DNA from 2 places in the Methylobacterium sp. CB376 genome. Region 1 is predicted to be linked to the other one. Evidence: riboswitches for the same ligand, from Rfam matches in the RefSeq annotation. Region 1 holds a riboswitch; the other holds the start of a gene.
What was found. Region 1 has a riboswitch for cobalamin ahead of QA634_RS04165 (TonB-dependent receptor). Riboswitches for the same ligand answer to the same signal wherever they lie in the genome.

Region 1 (7,621 bases):
GGCGAGCCTGGCGGCGATCTGCCGGGATTGCGGCGTGCCCGCCTCGCTCGCCGCCGTCGGCATCGGCGAGGGCGACCTCGACCGCCTCGCCGCCGACGCGATGAAGCAGACCCGGCTGCTCGTGAACAACCCCCGGGAGGTGACCCTCGCGCAGGCCCGCGCGATCTACGCCGAGGCCCTCGGCGCCGAGGGCCGCGCCGGGGCGTGATCCGGGCTCCGCTTGATCGAAGCGGATCCCAAGCCTGCGCGGCGCCTGAGCGACGCCGACATCCGCAATGCCGAAATGGGAGATGGCGAAGCAATCAACGGATGTTGGATGAGGCGGGGTCCGGCGCCGGCTCAGGGCCCCCATCGCAGGTGCGCCACCGGCGCCACGAGGCGCCAGGACAGGCCCTCGGGCGCGAAGCGCAGGTCGACCTCGGCCTCCAGGCTCTGGCGGGCCATCGCGTCGATGACCCGGTGGCCGAAGCCCTTGCGGACGGGCGGGCGCACCGGCGGACCCTCGGCCTCCTGCCAGGCGAGGTCGAGCCGCGCCCCGGGGGCCGGATGCCCGGCGATGCGCCACGTCACCGCGAGGCGGCCCTTCTCCGTCGACAGCGCCCCGTACTTGCAGGCATTCGTCGCCAGTTCGTGCAGGACGAGGCCCAGGGTCTGCGTGGCGCTGCGGTTGAGGGGAAGCTCCGGCCCCTCGATGCGGATGCGCGGATCGGGCATGGCCACGAAGGAGGCGAGCTGGCGGCTCACCAGGAGGCCTAGGGGCGTGCCCGAGCCCTCGTGCTCGACGAGCAGGCTCTGCGAGGCGGCGAGGCCGGACAGCCGCTCGGTCAGGGCGTCCTGGAAGGCCGCCACGCTGGGGGCGCTCGCCCCCGTCTGGCGGATCAGCGACTGCACGACCGTGAACAGGTTCTTGGCCCGGTGGCTGAGCTCGCTGAGGGCGAAGGTGAGCTGCTCCTCCGCGCGCTTGCGCCGCTCGATGTCGGACATGACCGAGACGTAGCCGGCCGGGCGGCCGGCGGCGTCGCGGCGCAGGGTGACGCTCAGTTCGGCCCAGACCAGCCGGCCCGCCCGCGTCACGAACCGCTTCTCCAGCGTGGAGCGGTCGATCTCGCCGTCGCGCAGGCGCCGCAGCTGCGCGAGATCGGCCGCGAGGTCGGGCGGATGCGTCAGTTCCTGGACGGTGAGGCAGGCGAGGTCCTCGGCCGAGTAGCCGAGGAAGGCGCACAGGCAGGGATTCACCCGCAGGAAGCGGCCGTCGAGCCCGACCAGGGCCACCCCCACCGCCACGTTCTCGAAGGTCAAGCGGAACTGCGCCTCGCTCTCGCGCAGGGCCGCCTCGACCCGTCGCAGCTCGGTGACGTCGATGTTGAGGCCGACGATGCGCTCCGGCCGGCCCTGGGCGTCGGTCAGCACCCGGGCGCGGTCCGCGATCCAGCGGGTGTCCCCGCCCGGCCGCACGATCCGGAAGGCGTGCGACACCGGCTCGCCCTCACGGATCGCCCGCTCCGCCACCGCCCGCGCCGCCGCCCTGTCGTCCGGGTGGATGCTGGCGAGCCACGTGTCGAGGCTGGGCTGGCGCTGCGAGGGCGTCCAGCCGTAGAGCGCGTAGGTCGAGGGCGACCACGTCAGCACGCCCCGCTCAAGGTCGAACTGGTAGGCCGCGACCCCGCCGGTCTCCTGGGCGAGCTGCATCCAGGCCTGCGCGACCCTGAGCTCGTCCTCGGCTTCCCGCCGCCGGGCATTGTCCTGGAGCAGGAGCTCGACGAGGGCCGGGTGACCGCCCTCGCCCAGGGTGTCGACGCGCTCGCGCAGGAGGCTCATCTCGGCCTCGATCTGCGCGAGGCGCTCGCCGAGGGTGGCCGACGCCGTCTCCTGCCCCATCCGCCCCTCCGTCCTCGCCGCCGGCCTCCGGCAGCGACGCGGAGCCCGCGGCCCGGGGCGTCGGACCGGCAGGGGCGCGATGCCGCGCCCCCCGCCGCTGAGGCAGCGCAGGTCTGCCTGCCGGCTGTCCTTCGCCGCCGATTCCGTCTTTGATCGGTAATAGAGCGAGAAACGGGGCGCGGAGCAAGTCTATCGGGGTTGCAACTTGGTCAGCCAACAACACGCCTACGTCGTGTGGAGCCGCGGCTGCGCGGGTGACGGGTGCGCCGCGGCCTCAGACCACCAGCCGGACCAGGATCTCGGTCGCCAGGGATCCGACGATGGCGAGGCCGAGCGCCGTCATGCTGGCGAGATCGGCCGCCCGAGCTCCCGCGGGACGGAGCGCGGCGGCGGGCAGGGTCATGGCGTGGGCGTTCATCGGCGTTCCTCGCGGGCGGAGCGGGCCGGAAGCGGCACCGGCTGCGCCAGCCTCGGGCGTTTCGCCCGCCGCGGCCTTGATCCGGATCAAGGCCGCGGCGGGCGACCGATCCAGCGGCCCGGCACGCGGGCAGCCACGGGACGATGCAAGGCGACCGAGAGCGCACGCCGCATCACGGTGCGCTGCCGACATGCTTGCCGGTTCGGTTCAGAAAACACGGCGAAACCATCAATCTCGATCAGGATTCGATCACAACGTGACCGGATGCTGTTTTCGCATCATCGGCAGCATCACGTTCGTTCGGCCAATGAAAGACTTTGCCCGACGCAGAAAATCTTCTCATGACGCCACGAAGCACCTTGAGATCGGTCGCCGGATCGTGACCGAACCAGATGCTGTCGGGCTCCGACCGAAACAGATCGACGCCGTACAGGCTGATCTGCGCGACGTTGCAGGCTTCCAGCAGAAGAACGAGACGCGTCCCGGTGAGGAGCAGTTCGAAATCCGTCAGCCCCGTCAGATCTCGCGGGCCGACCGGCATCGAGAACAGGACGGACATCTCTTCGGCGGAGAGGTAGGCGTGCATCCCGTCGAACACCGTCGTCGAGGATGGCGCGACCAGGAGATCCTGCAGCCGTCCGGCGCGCCTCAGCCAAAGATAGGCACACAGGTGACGTGGAAGGGCGACACCGCCCAGAAGGCGACGCCGTCGCGGACCAGCGACGCGAACGCGCCGTTAGCATGCACGGCGCCCGCCTCGTCGCGGGCGACCACGTGAGCCGGCAGGCCCGCCCACAAGGTGGTCCTGACCCCATCACCGTCAGGGTCCCTTCGCCAGTGTCTCATCCCGGTGATGCGGATGACCTGATCATGGGCATCGATCTCGGCGCCGCTCGCATCGACCCTTCCGTTGCCGACGACGGCGATCCTCTGCCCTTCAAGGTCGGTGCGCAACCCGCACGAGAGATTGGACGGCAAAACTCTCGTGTTGTAATCGTATATTCCGTCCTCGGAGATCTCATGTTCCTCAAAAAATTTGACGCCGAACGATCTTTCATAGGCAGACTTGCCGATTTCGATTGGATTTCTGCTGCCGAGATTTGTGAAACCAACTCCCGTCATCATCTGCACCCCTCTGGCGGACGTCCGGACCGGAACCCGCACTCACCCCGCCCATGTCTCCGATCGCCATTGTCTTGGATTTATTCGTGATAAATCCCACAAAAGACCAGCACTGAAAGGTCTCCGTCTGCCACAATGGAGCATAACGTGCGTGTCCTCGGCAGAAACAGTCAGCATTCACCGCCATATTTGTTGTATCAATGCTTTTGCAATCCGCTTCATACTTTCAGAGAGATCGAATAAGTGGTATTTATTACATAATGACGATCATGTATCTATCTTTTATAGTCACATTATTTAATAAAAATTTGCATCACAGGCGTTTATTTTGTCATTTTTCGTCACCCTCTAGTCAAGCGAGCGAAGATGACGAATCTCTTCAACTTCTACTTACCTTACAGGATGTACGGCGGATAAGCAATACCATCTAGCACGAGCCAGGATCGTGAGGGCGGATTGACGGCGAGGTACGACACGAGGGGCCGCCGAGCCGGCGCGCGGCGCCGATGAGTCGAGTGATCCCGGGCATCCCGCCCCGGTCGTGCGGGAAGTGCCCGCCGGACCGCCCCGGCAAGATCGATGGCCCGCGCGCCGCGGGGATGGCGGCCGCCCTCGGCGGCCGTCGCACCGCCTTGAGGCGGGGATCCGCGGCCCGGGCCGGCCACCGTCGCCTCCTTGCGCCGGGCGTGGCCGGAGCCTAGCCTATCGCTCGACGGTGCCCTCCGGGGCCTAACAGGGAACGCGGTGAGGGCTCGCGCCCGAATCCGCGGCTGCCCCCGCAACTGTGAGCGGCGAGCCCTCCATCACCACGTCACTGGGGTCATGCCCGGGAAGACGATGGGGGGCGGCGACCCGCGAGCCAGGAGACCTGCCGTCGACCGTGGTCACACGCGAACACGCCGGGCGGGGTGTCCTGGCGGGTGCCGGAGCGGGCGCGAGGCGGCCGCGCGGCGTCGTTCGCGGTGACGTGCCACATCGTCGCCCGCCCCGCCTTGCCTGCGCCCCTCCCTCCGAGCCATCCCCCGCCACGGCGCCCGAGCGGCCCGGGGCGGGCCGTGCTTGAAGGAGCAAATGTAACGTTAAAACTTACGAAAGCCGCAGCCATGGTGACGGACGGGTCCGACGCCATCCCGGACACCGCCATGATCGTGCCCCGCGCCACCGCCCGCTCCGTCCTCGCCCTCCTCCTCGCGGCCCCGGCCGGGGCCGAGGAGATCCCCCTCGACGCGATCGAGGTCGCCGGCCGGCGCCCGGGCGAGTCCGGCCTGTCCCTCACGGCGCCGGCCCGCACGGGCAGCCGGCTCGACCTGACGCCCCTGCAGGTGCCCGCGAGCCTCGACGTCGTCGCGGGCGAGACGATCCGGGCGCGGGGCCAGACCAGCGTCGCGGACGCGGTCACGCAGAACGCCACCGGCATCACCAGCCTGGCCGCGCCCGGCAACGGCAACCTGTCCTTCGCCAGCCGGGGCTTCGCCGGCGCGGGCTCGGTGCAGCAGCTCCACGACGGCACGCGGCTCTATGTCGGGGCCGGCACCGTCACGTTCCCGTTCGATCCGTGGTCGGCGGAGCGGATCGAGGTGCTGCGCGGCCCCGCCTCGGTGCTCTACGGAGAGGGCGCGATCGGCGGCGTCATCAACGTGGTGCCCAAGCGCCCGGTCCTCGCGCCCCTCGGCGAGGCCCGGGCCGCCCTCGGCCCGGACGGCACCGCGCGGCTCGCGCTCGATTCGGGCGGGCCTCTCGGCGAGGCGGCCGCCTACCGGCTCGCGCTCAGCGGCAACCGCTCCGACGGCTTCGTCCGCCCGGACGGGGATCTGCGCAATCTCGCGCTCTCGGCCTCGCTGACGCGGCGGGTCGCGCCCGACCTCAGCGTCACGCTCTCGCAGGATCTCGGCGCCAGCGAGCCCAGCCGCTCCTGGGGCTCGCCGCTGATCGGCGGCCGCGTCCCGGCGCGGATCCGCTTCGTCAACTACAACGTCCAGGATTCGCGCATCGCCTGGCTCGACAGCTGGACGCAGGTCAAGGCCGAGTGGACGCCGCGCCCGGATTTCGCGGTCCGCAGCACCGCCTACCGGCTCTCCGCCGAGCGGCACTGGCGCGACGTCGAGCAGTACCGCTACGATCCGGCGACCGGGCGGGTCGTCCGCTCCGACTACATCGAGATCCTCCACCACCAGGAGCAGGTCGGGGCCCGCCTCGACGCGACCCTGCGCGGCAGCCTGTTCGGCCTGCCCCACGCGGTCGCGGTCGGCTTCGAGGTGAACCGCGTCGCCTTCGACCGCGACAGCAACACGCCCTTCGGCGGCGAGAGCACGGTCGACCTCCTGCGCCCGGTGCCCGGCGCCTTCCTCAATCTCGCGGGCACGCGCCGGGACATCGTCTCGCGCCTGAACCAAGCCGCGGTCTTCGCCGAGAGCCGTCTCGAAGTCTCGCCGCAGCTCGCCCTGGTCACCGGCCTGCGCTTCGATTCCCCCACCGTCGCGGTGGCGCGCCCGCTCGCCGCCGCCGCCTTCACGAGGACGTTCGACTCCCTCGGGACCCGGATCGGCGTCGTCTACGATCCGGTGCCCGGCCTCGCCCTCTACGCGCACTACGCGACCGCGGCCGATCCGCTCGGGAGCCTGCTGACCACCAGCGTCGCGCAGTCGCAATTCACCCTGGCGACGGGCGAGCAGGTCGAGGCCGGCGCCAAAGGGCTGTTCACCGAGGGCCTGTTCGCCGAGGGCCGGGGCGAGTGGACCCTCGCCGCCTACGCGATCACCAAGGACAACCTGCTGGTCCCCGATCCCGACCGCCCGACCCTCTCGCGGCAGGTCGGCCGGCAATCCTCGCGGGGGATGGAGGTGGCCCTGTCCTTCGCCCTCGACGAGCGCTGGCGCATCGACGCAAACCTCGCGCTGCTCCAGGCCCGCTACGACCGCTTCGCCCAGGCGGCGGGCGGGCGCGTCACCTCCTTCGCCGGCAACGTGCCGGTCGACGTGCCCGAGCGCGTGGCCAATCTCTGGATCGCCCACGCCTTCGCGCCGGGCTGGACCGCGCGGCTCGGCCTCAACGCGGTCGGGCCGGTGTTCGGCGACTTCGCCAACGCGGTGCGGCGGCCCGGCTACGCCCTCCTCCATGCGGGCCTCGACTGGCAGGTGACGCCGGATTCCCGCCTGTCCCTGCGCGCCACCAACCTCACCGACCGGATCTACGCCGTCTCGGGCAACGCGAATTCCTGGCTGCTCGGCCCGCCGCGCGCGGTCGAACTCGCCTACCGGGTGACGTTCTGACGTGGCCCCGCGCAAGCGCCTGACGCGCTGGCTCCATCTCGGCCATCGCTGGCTCGGCATCGCGGCCGGGCTGTTCGTGGCGACGTGGCTCCTGTCGGGGCCGGTGATGCTCTTCGTCGGCTTCCCGGCCCTGACCGAGGCCGAGCGGCTCGCGGCCCTGCCGCCCCTCGCCGTCGAGGCGGTGCGGCTCGGGCCGCAGGAGGCGCTGGCGCGCGCGGGGCTGACCGCCTTCCCGGAGCGCGTCACCCTGACCATGCGGGGCGCGGTCCCGGTCTACCGGCTGGGCCTGCCGGACGGGAGCATCCGGGCGCTCTCCGCCGTCACCGGCGAGCCGGTGGCGCCGCTCACCGCCGAGGCCGCCCTCGCCCTCGCCCGCCGCCACCCGGCGGCCGGCGCGGTGCGCGATCTCGGGCGCGTCCGGCGCGACCAATGGACCGTGACGGCGCGCTACGACGCCCTGCGGCCCTTCCGGCGCGTCGCCCTCGGGGACGCGGCCGGGACCGAGCTCTACCTCTCCGAGGCGACCGGGGAACTCGCCCTCGACACGACCCGCCGCGAGCGGGTCTGGAACTGGCTCGGGGCGGTGCCGCACTGGCTCTATCTCACGCCCCTGCGGGCGCGGGCCGCCCTCTGGCGGGGGGCGGTGCTGTGGGTGTCGGGGCTCGCGCTCGCCGCGATGGCGAGCGGCTGGGCGATCGGCCTCCTGCGCCTGCGCCGCGGCCGGCCCACGCCCTATGGCGGCTGGCGGGCGTGGCACCACCTCGCGGGCGTGGCGGGCGGGCTCGCGCTCACGAGCTTCCTGCTCAGCGGCTGGCTGTCGGTGAACCCGAACCGCTGGTTCGGCCCCCGCATGCCCGACGCGGCGGCGCTCGCGCGCTACGCCGGCCCGGCGGCGGGTTTCCCGATCGCCCGCGAGGCGCTCGCCGCCGCGCCG
Region 2 (7,621 bases), 1.8 Mb from region 1:
CGTCCCTCCCCGAGCGGGTGCGGCCCGGGATCGAGCGGCGGCGCGGCCGGCGGCGGCGGGCCCGGCGCGAGCCCGGCGGCGTCGCGCAACGCGCCCCGCGCCGGCGCGTCGAGCGCCCGCATCCGCCGCGCGCCGCTCCCCGCGAGGCCCGCCAGGATCGCCTCCGCGGCGGGCACGAGCCGGTCGGCCGGGACGGGCCGGGTCCAGGCGAGGCCGTCCGCCGCGCCGAGGCCGACCTGGAAGCGCTCGGGTGCCCCGGCATCCGGCCCGCCGAGCCGGCGGACCAGCAGATCCGCCTCGACCGGCCCGACCCCCCAGGCATCGGCCTCCACGGCCACGAGCGTCTTCGCCGGCAGCCCGGCCACGCGCAGCCCGGCCTCCTCCAGGGCCGCGATCACCGCGGCGAGCCCGTCCTCCCGCGCGGCGAGGGGCGAGGCGAGGGTGAGCCGCTGCGGCCCGCCATCCCGCCGCCGGTCGCCGAGCCCGGCCGCGTCGAGCCGCGCGGCGAGGCCCGGATGGGTCTCGGCGCCGACGCCCCGCACCTGCAGGTTGCCGCGCGCCGTCACGTCGATCAGGCCGTTGCCGAAGGCCCGCGCGCCCTCGGCCACGGCCAGGGCCTGGGCGGCGGTGAGCCGGCCGGCCGGCGGGTGGACGCGCACCAGCAGCCCGTCCCCCGTCGGCATCGGCCGGGCGACACCGGGGCACCAGCCGCGGCGGGGGGCCGGGTTCATTCCGCCGCCTCCCGGGATGCGGGGTCCAGGGCGGCGAGCGAGTTGCGCCGGCTCCGCCACAGCCCGCGACGGCGCAGATCCTCGAACCGGTCGAGGATCGCCCGCGCCGCGGCCGGATTCGCCGCCTCGATCGCCTCGCAGGTGGCGAGGTCGCCGATCCAGGCCCCGTAGAGCCGGTCGAGATCGGCGTCGCGCACCGCCTCGGTGGTGGCCGCCAGCACGAAGAGCGCGTCGAGCCCCTGCGCCAGTTCCTGCGCGCCGCGCCAGCCGTGCCGCAGCTGCGCGGCGATCCAGCGCGGATGGGCGAGCCGCCCCCGCACCAGCCGCGCCACGTCCTCGGCGGCCGTCCGCGCCCGGGGCGCCTCCGGCCGGCTCACGTCGAGGCTGTAGAGGGCGGGCGCCGCGCCGGCGAGCGCCGCCGCCGCGGCGAAGCCGCCCATCGCGTCCGCCGCCGCGTCGCCGTCGAGGAGGTCGCGCTCGGCCACGTCGAAGGCGTGCAGGTAGGCATCCGCCGCCGCCACCAGCCCGGCGAAATCGCCCTCCCCGGGCCCCGCCGCCTGCGCGGTGGCGGAGAGGTAGGCCCGGCCCAGATCCTCCCGGCCCGCGAAGGCGCCGTCGAGGGCGAGCCCCGCCGCCCCGGCCCCGTAGCGCCCGGGCGCGGCGCCGAAGACCCGGGCCACCGCCTCGCCGCGCCGCCGCGCCGCCGCGAGCGGGTTGTCCGCATCCTCCTCCTCCCGCGCCGCCACCGCCCGGGCCGCTTGGTCGAGGAGCGCCAGCGCCTCCGGGAACGTGTCGCGGAAGGCGCCCGAGACCCGCACCGCCACGTCGATGCGCGGCCGGTCGAGGAGGGCGAGCGGCAGCACCTCGAACCCGGTCACCCGCGTCGAGGCATGGTCCCAGGTCGGGCGCACCCCCATCAGCGCGAGGGCGTGCGCCACGTCCTCGCCCCCCGTCCGCAGGGTCGGCGAGGCCCACAGGTCCATCACGATCCGCGCCGGGTACTCGCCCTCGTCCTGCAGGTAGCGCCGCACCACCTCGGCGGCGGCCCTCTCGCCGAGCAGGGACGCCGCCCGGGTCGGCAGGGCCCGCGGGTCGAGGGTGGTGAGGTTGCGCCCGGTCGGCAGCACGTCCGCGCGCCCGCGCGAGGGCGAGCCCGCCGGCCCCGGCGGCACGAAGCGCCCGTCGAGCGCCGCGAGCAATCCCGCCCGCTCGCCCTCGGCGCAGCATTCGCGGCCCGCCGGCGCCTGCCCGAACACGTGCAGCCCGTCCCGGATCGTCACCTCGGCGAGGTCGCACAGATGCGCGTCGAGGGCGGGCAGCGCCTCCTCCATCGGGGTCGCCCGGTCGATCCCGGCCGCGTCGAGCAGCCCCGCCTCGTCGGCCCGCTCCAGGATGCCGCGCGCGATCAGCCCGGCCCGGCGCGGGTCGAGGACGCTCGCCGTCGCGTATTCCTCCACGAGCTCCCTCAGGGCCGCGGCCTGCGGGTCGAGCCCGGCCGCGGCGGTCTCGGGCGTGAGGTGCCCGATCGTCACCGCCCCGAGCCGGCGCTTGGCCGGCGCCGCCTCGCCGGGATCGTCGACGATGAAGGGGTAGATCACCGGCAGCGCCCCGACCGCGAGGGCGGGCCAGCACAGGGGCGAGGGCGCCACCGCCTTGCCGGGCAGCCACTCGGTCGTGCCGTGCGTGCCGAGATGGATCAGCGCGTCCGCCTGCTCCCGGAGCGCGAGGTGGAAGGCCAGGTAGGCGTGGCTCGGGACCGCGTCCGGGTCGTGGTAACCCGCCTTGCGGGATTCGGGATCGCCGGCCGCCCGTCCCCGGTCCGGCTGCAGCGCCACGAGCACCTGCCCGATCCGGGCGGCGCGGAACCGGAAGGCCCCCTCCCGCAGCGCCGGATCCTGCTCGGGCTCGCCCCAGGCGGCCGCGAGCGCCTCGCGCGACGGCGCCGGCAGCCGCGCGAGCCAGGCCCGATAGGCGCCGAGCGGCACCGCCAGGGCGGGCGCCTCCTCGGTGAGGCGCCGCATCAGCGCCCCCGGCGCCGGGCGCGGCCCGACCGCGTAGCCCTCCCGCGCCAGCAGGTCGAGGATCGCGACGGCGCTCGCCGGGGTGTCGAGGCCGACCGCGAAGCCCGCCCGCCCTCCCCGCGCCGGGTAGTCGGACAGGACCAGCGCGAGGCGCCGCTCCGCCGGCTTCCGGCGCGCGAGCCGGACCCAGGCGGCCGCCCGCGCGGCGAGGGCCGCGCAGCCGGCGAAATCCGGGATGGCCCGGCGCTGCGTGAAGCCCTCGCTCTCGGACACCTCCTCCTTGAAGCTGATCGGATATCCGGCGAGGCGGCCGTCGAATTCCGGCAGCGCCACCTGCATGGCGAGGTCGGCGGCGCCGAGCCCCCGCCCCGAGGCCGCCCAGGCCGCGCGCGGCGCCCCGACGGTGAAGGCCTGGATCACCGGGCAGGCGGCCGCGTCGAGCACGAAGCGCGCGTCCTCCCGCGCCGAGAAGGCGGTGGCCGCCACCACGATGGCGGGCGGGCGGGCCACGATCGCCTCCCGCAGGGCGGCGACCGCCTCCGGGTCCTTCAGGCTCGACACCGCGACGACGACGGGCGCGAGCCCCTCCGCGTGCAGGGCCGCCGCCAGCGCGGCGGCCGGGGCCGCATCCCCCCCGAGCACGGCCGAGCGGTAGACCAGCACGAGGGCCGTCGCCGCGCCCGGCCACGCGGCCGGCAGGCGCGAGGGCTCCGTCATCCCGCAGCCGGGGCACCACACGAAGCCCCGCGGCAGCGGCCGCGGCGGCTCCGCCCGCACCGGCGCGCCGAGCTCGCCCGCGATCCGCAGCAGCATCCGGCGCAGGTTCTCGGGCCCGCCGGCGCGGAAATAGGCGTCGAGGGTCTCGCGCAGCTCGGCCGGGACCGTGCCGAAGGCGGCGAGCCGCGGATCCGGCCGGTCGTCGCCTGGCAGGATTGCGAGCGGGATGCCGCCGGCCCGGCAGACCTGCGCGACCCGCTCGACGCCGTAGCGCCAGTAATCGAGTCCGCCGAGGCAGCGCACGACCACGAACCGCGCCCGCGCCACCACCTGCTCGGCGTAGAGGTCGACCGAGAGGGGGTGGCGCAGCCGCGCCAGCTTGGCGAGCCGCAGGCTCGGCATCGCCGCGGCGCGGCCCGCCTCCGCCTGCGCGGCCGCGAGGCCGGCGAGGTCCGAATCCGTGAAGGACAGGGCCACCACGTCCCCGGGCGACTGGCCCGGATCCACCGCCGCCTCGCCCTCGTCGAGCGAGACCGAATCGACGCGCAGGAGATGCATCAGGCCCCGCCGGACGGCTGCGCCCCGCGGACGAGGCGCGGGGAGGCCGCCGTGAGGGCGTCGGGGTCGCGGGCGCCCGTCATCACGCGGACCGGGACGCCGCCGACCAGGTCGTCGCGCGCCTCCCGGCGCTCCTGCCAGGCGAAGAATTCCGGCACCGTCCAGCGCCGCGACGCGGGCTCCGACATGGCTCCCCTCCTCAAGGCCCGGGGGCAGCCCCGGGCCCCCGGCAGGGGGCGTCCCGCCCCCTGCCCTCCCGCACCCTACCCCGCCAAGGCCGCCGCGACCGCCTCCCGGTCGAAGCCGGCGAGGCCGATCACCACGAGCCGGCCGTCCCGCGCCTCGCCGGCCCGCCAGGGCCGGTCGTAATGATGCGCGATCCGGCGGCCGACGCCCTGGACCACGAGGCGCATCGGCTTGCCCTCGACCGGGCAGAACCCCTTGATGCGCAGCACCCCGGGCACGTCCGAGGCCCGCGCCACCCTGGCCGCGAGATCCTCCGGCGAGGCCGCCGCCGCGACCGGGACCGCCACGCTGGCGAAGTCGTCGTGGTCGTGGTCCTCCTCGGTCTCGTGGTGGGAGGGGCGCGCCGCCAGGTCGCTCTCGGCCGCGGCGCCGAGACCGAGCAGCACGCGCGGGTCGATCGCCCCGTGCGCGGTCTCGACGAGCTTCACCGCCCGCGGCAGCTGCGCCTCCACGGCGGCGCGCACGGCCGCGCGCGCCTGCGCGTCGAGGAGGTCGGCCTTGTTCATCACCACGAGGTCGGCGCAGAGGAGCTGATCCTCGAACACCTCCTCCAAGGGGTTGTCGTGATCGACCGAGGAATCCGCCGCCCGCTGGGCCGCCAACGCCTCCGGGTCGTCCGCGAAGGCTCCCGAGGCCACCGCCGGACCGTCCACCACCGCCACGACCCCGTCGACGGTCACCCGCGAGCGGATCGCCGGCCAGTTGAAGGCCTGCACCAGCGGCTTGGGCAGGGCGAGGCCCGAGGTCTCGATCAGGATGTGCTCGGGCGGCTCCGGCCGGTCCAGGAGCTTGTTCAGGGCGGGCACGAAATCGTCCGCCACCGTGCAGCAGATGCAGCCGTTGGGCAGTTCCACCACCGCGTCCTCGTCGCAGCCCGGCACGCCGCAGGAGGCCAGCAGCGAGCCGTCGAAGCCGACATCGCCGAACTCGTTCACGATGATCGCGAGCCGGCGGCCGTCATTGTGCTCGACCACGTGGCGCACCAGCGTCGTCTTTCCCGCCCCGAGGAAGCCGGTGACGATCGTGCAGGGGATCTTGGTCAGGAGGGTCATGCGGGCAGCGGGGGGATGCGGGCGACGACGCCCTTGCGGAAGGCTTCCGGACGCTCGCGCCAGGGCACGATCCCGTCCGGGGCCGCGGCGTAGCGCGACAGGCCGTCCCGCAGGATCGCGACGGCGCCCGCCGGATCGAGGTCGCCGTAGACGTAGGTCCAGCGGCCGGGCGCGGCGACCGCCACCGTGCAGGGCCGCTTGCACACCGACAGGCACTCGACGGGCGTGACGCAGACGTCCTCGCCCGCGAAGGCCTCGGACAGCGCCGCGTGGAGCCGGGCGCCGGCCCGCGGCCCCTCGGGCGGATCGGCCTGCGCCCGGCAGGTGGTGCAGACGTAGAGCGTCAGGCTCATCGCGCCCCCTCGGGCCGGCGCGCGACCCAGTCCCAGGCCCAGCCGAAGCCGAGCCCGAGCACCGTCCAGAAGACGAAGCCGATGGCGAGGGAGCGGGCCGCGAACTGCGCCGCCAGGGCCGGCGGCAGCGCGCCGCTCTCGGTGACGTGCGGGCCCCCCCAGACATGCGGCGCGACGATGAGGGCGAGCCCCGCGGCGGTCGCGAGCGCCCCGCCACGGATCACCGCGAGGAAGAGGCCGGACGCGGTCGCGAGGGCCGTCACCAGCCACCAGCCCTGCCGCGCTTCGAGCGCGGCCCCGCCCATGCCGGGAAGCTCCGGCGGCAGGCCGACCGCCGGGGCGAGGCTCGCGGCGATGAAGCCGCCGATCGCGAAGCGCAGCGCCTCGCTGCGCGTGACGGTGCGGCCGGTGGCGAGCAGCACCGCGCCGAGGAGGAGCGCGTAGCCGACGCCGGTCACCAGGGTCGCGAGCGCCGTGAAGGCGAGGCGCGGCAGGCCCGGTGCGGGCTGCCACTCCTCCGCCTCGGCGGCGCCGCCGCCGTGCTGGTGCTCGGAATGGGCGGCGCGCACGATCAGCGCCGGCGCCGGGGCCAGAGCGGCGTGGTTCTCGTAGGTCTCGGCCTCCAGGATCAGCCGGGAGGTCAGCGCGAATTGCAGCCCCGACGCCACGAAAGCGGCGAGGAAGCCCGCGACCAGGGCCGCGGAGAGGAGTCGGATCGTCATCTCGGTCATCCTGCCAACGCGAAGACCGCGCGGCGCCCTCAGGGCGTCGCGCGGGTCATGTCCGCGAGGGTCTCGCGCCCTAATGGCAGGGGAAGTTGTTGGCGTGGCGCCAATCGTGCGCGGCGTTGTGCAGCGCGACGGCGGGCGAGAAGCCCGACGCGAAGATCAGCCCGATGCCGAGAGCGGCGGCGACGCAGACCGCCACGAGGCGTTCGCCGGTCTGGGCGGGAGCGAGGGCACGAAGAGCAGCAACCATGGTGAACTCCTGCCGCCCCGCCGGCGGCGTCGAGAGGAAGGGGTGACGGCAGGTCTCCTGGCTCGCGATGGTGGACCGTGCCCGCCGCCTTCCCGGATCGCTCCAGTGGCCGATGGCGGGCCCGCACCGCTCACAGTTGCGGGGGCAGCCGCGGCTTCCGGGGCTGGCCCCGCTCCGCGTTCCCTTTTCACCTCGTCGCCGAGGCACCGTCGCGGCGGAAGGTAGCGGCTCGGCCCCCCGCGCGCAATCGGCCGGAGGGCGGGTTTCCGGCTATCGCGCCCGCAATCGCACCCGCAACCGCGCGCGATCGCGGCAGGAGCCCCGGCTTCCGTCGCCGCGGGCCGGCCCGATCCGGGCTCAGCAGGCCGCCGGGACGGGGCGCGGACGGCGGTCCCGGCGAAGGGCCACCAGCATGGCGAGGCCCGCCGCCGCCATGGCGGCTCCCGCGAGCGGCACGGCGGGATGGCCGAGCCCCGCGTCGATCACCGCGCCGCCGAGCGCGGCCCCGACCGCGTTGCCGAGGTTGAAGGCGCCGATGTTCATCGCCGAGGCGAGGCTCTGGGCCTCGCGCGCCTCGTTCATCACCCGCATCTGGAGCGGCGGCACCAGAGCGAAGCTGGCGACGCCCCACAGGGGGATCAGGATCGCGACCGCGACCTCCGCGCGCAAGGTCGCGGCGAAGACCAGGAGAAGGGCCACCATCCCGGCCAGAGCCGCCGCGATGGTGCCGTCCACCGAGCGGTCGGCGAGGGCTCCGCCGAGCCAGTTCCCCGCCGCCAGCCCGATTCCGAACAGCACCAGCATGGCGGTGACGGCGCCGGCGGACATCCCCGCCTCGACCTGCAGGATCGGGACGATGTAGGTGAAGACCGTGAACATCGCGCTGAATCCGACCACGGTCAGGCCGAGCGCGGCGAGGACCGGCCCGCGGACCAGCGCGCGCAGTTCCCCGCGCAGGTCGGCGC

Region 2: linked by a shared signal. The riboswitch ahead of QA634_RS12325 (CbtB domain-containing protein) and the one ahead of QA634_RS04165 (TonB-dependent receptor) in region 1 are both predicted to bind cobalamin.

The regions. Positions count from the first base shown of each region.
Region 1 covers NZ_CP121648.1:939,721-947,341, forward strand. The annotation lists gene QA634_RS04140 (iron-containing alcohol dehydrogenase) at 1-208, shown strand, start outside; gene QA634_RS04145 (PAS domain S-box protein) at 340-1,878, opposite strand; gene QA634_RS04150 (hypothetical protein) at 2,153-2,296, opposite strand; gene QA634_RS04155 (hypothetical protein) at 2,535-2,882, opposite strand; gene QA634_RS04160 (hypothetical protein) at 2,945-3,421, opposite strand; cobalamin riboswitch at 4,115-4,308, shown strand; gene QA634_RS04165 (TonB-dependent receptor) at 4,522-6,687, shown strand; gene QA634_RS04170 (peptidase) at 6,689-7,621, shown strand, end outside.
Region 2 covers NZ_CP121648.1:2,726,803-2,734,423, reverse strand. The annotation lists gene QA634_RS12355 (nitrite reductase) at 1-731, opposite strand, end outside; gene cobN (cobaltochelatase subunit CobN) at 728-4,027, opposite strand; gene QA634_RS12345 (hypothetical protein) at 4,027-4,215, opposite strand; gene cobW (cobalamin biosynthesis protein CobW) at 4,291-5,325, opposite strand; gene QA634_RS12335 (DUF1636 family protein) at 5,322-5,678, opposite strand; gene QA634_RS12330 (CbtA family protein) at 5,675-6,400, opposite strand; gene QA634_RS12325 (CbtB domain-containing protein) at 6,480-6,656, opposite strand; cobalamin riboswitch at 6,687-6,882, opposite strand; gene QA634_RS12320 (MFS transporter) at 7,014-7,621, opposite strand, start outside.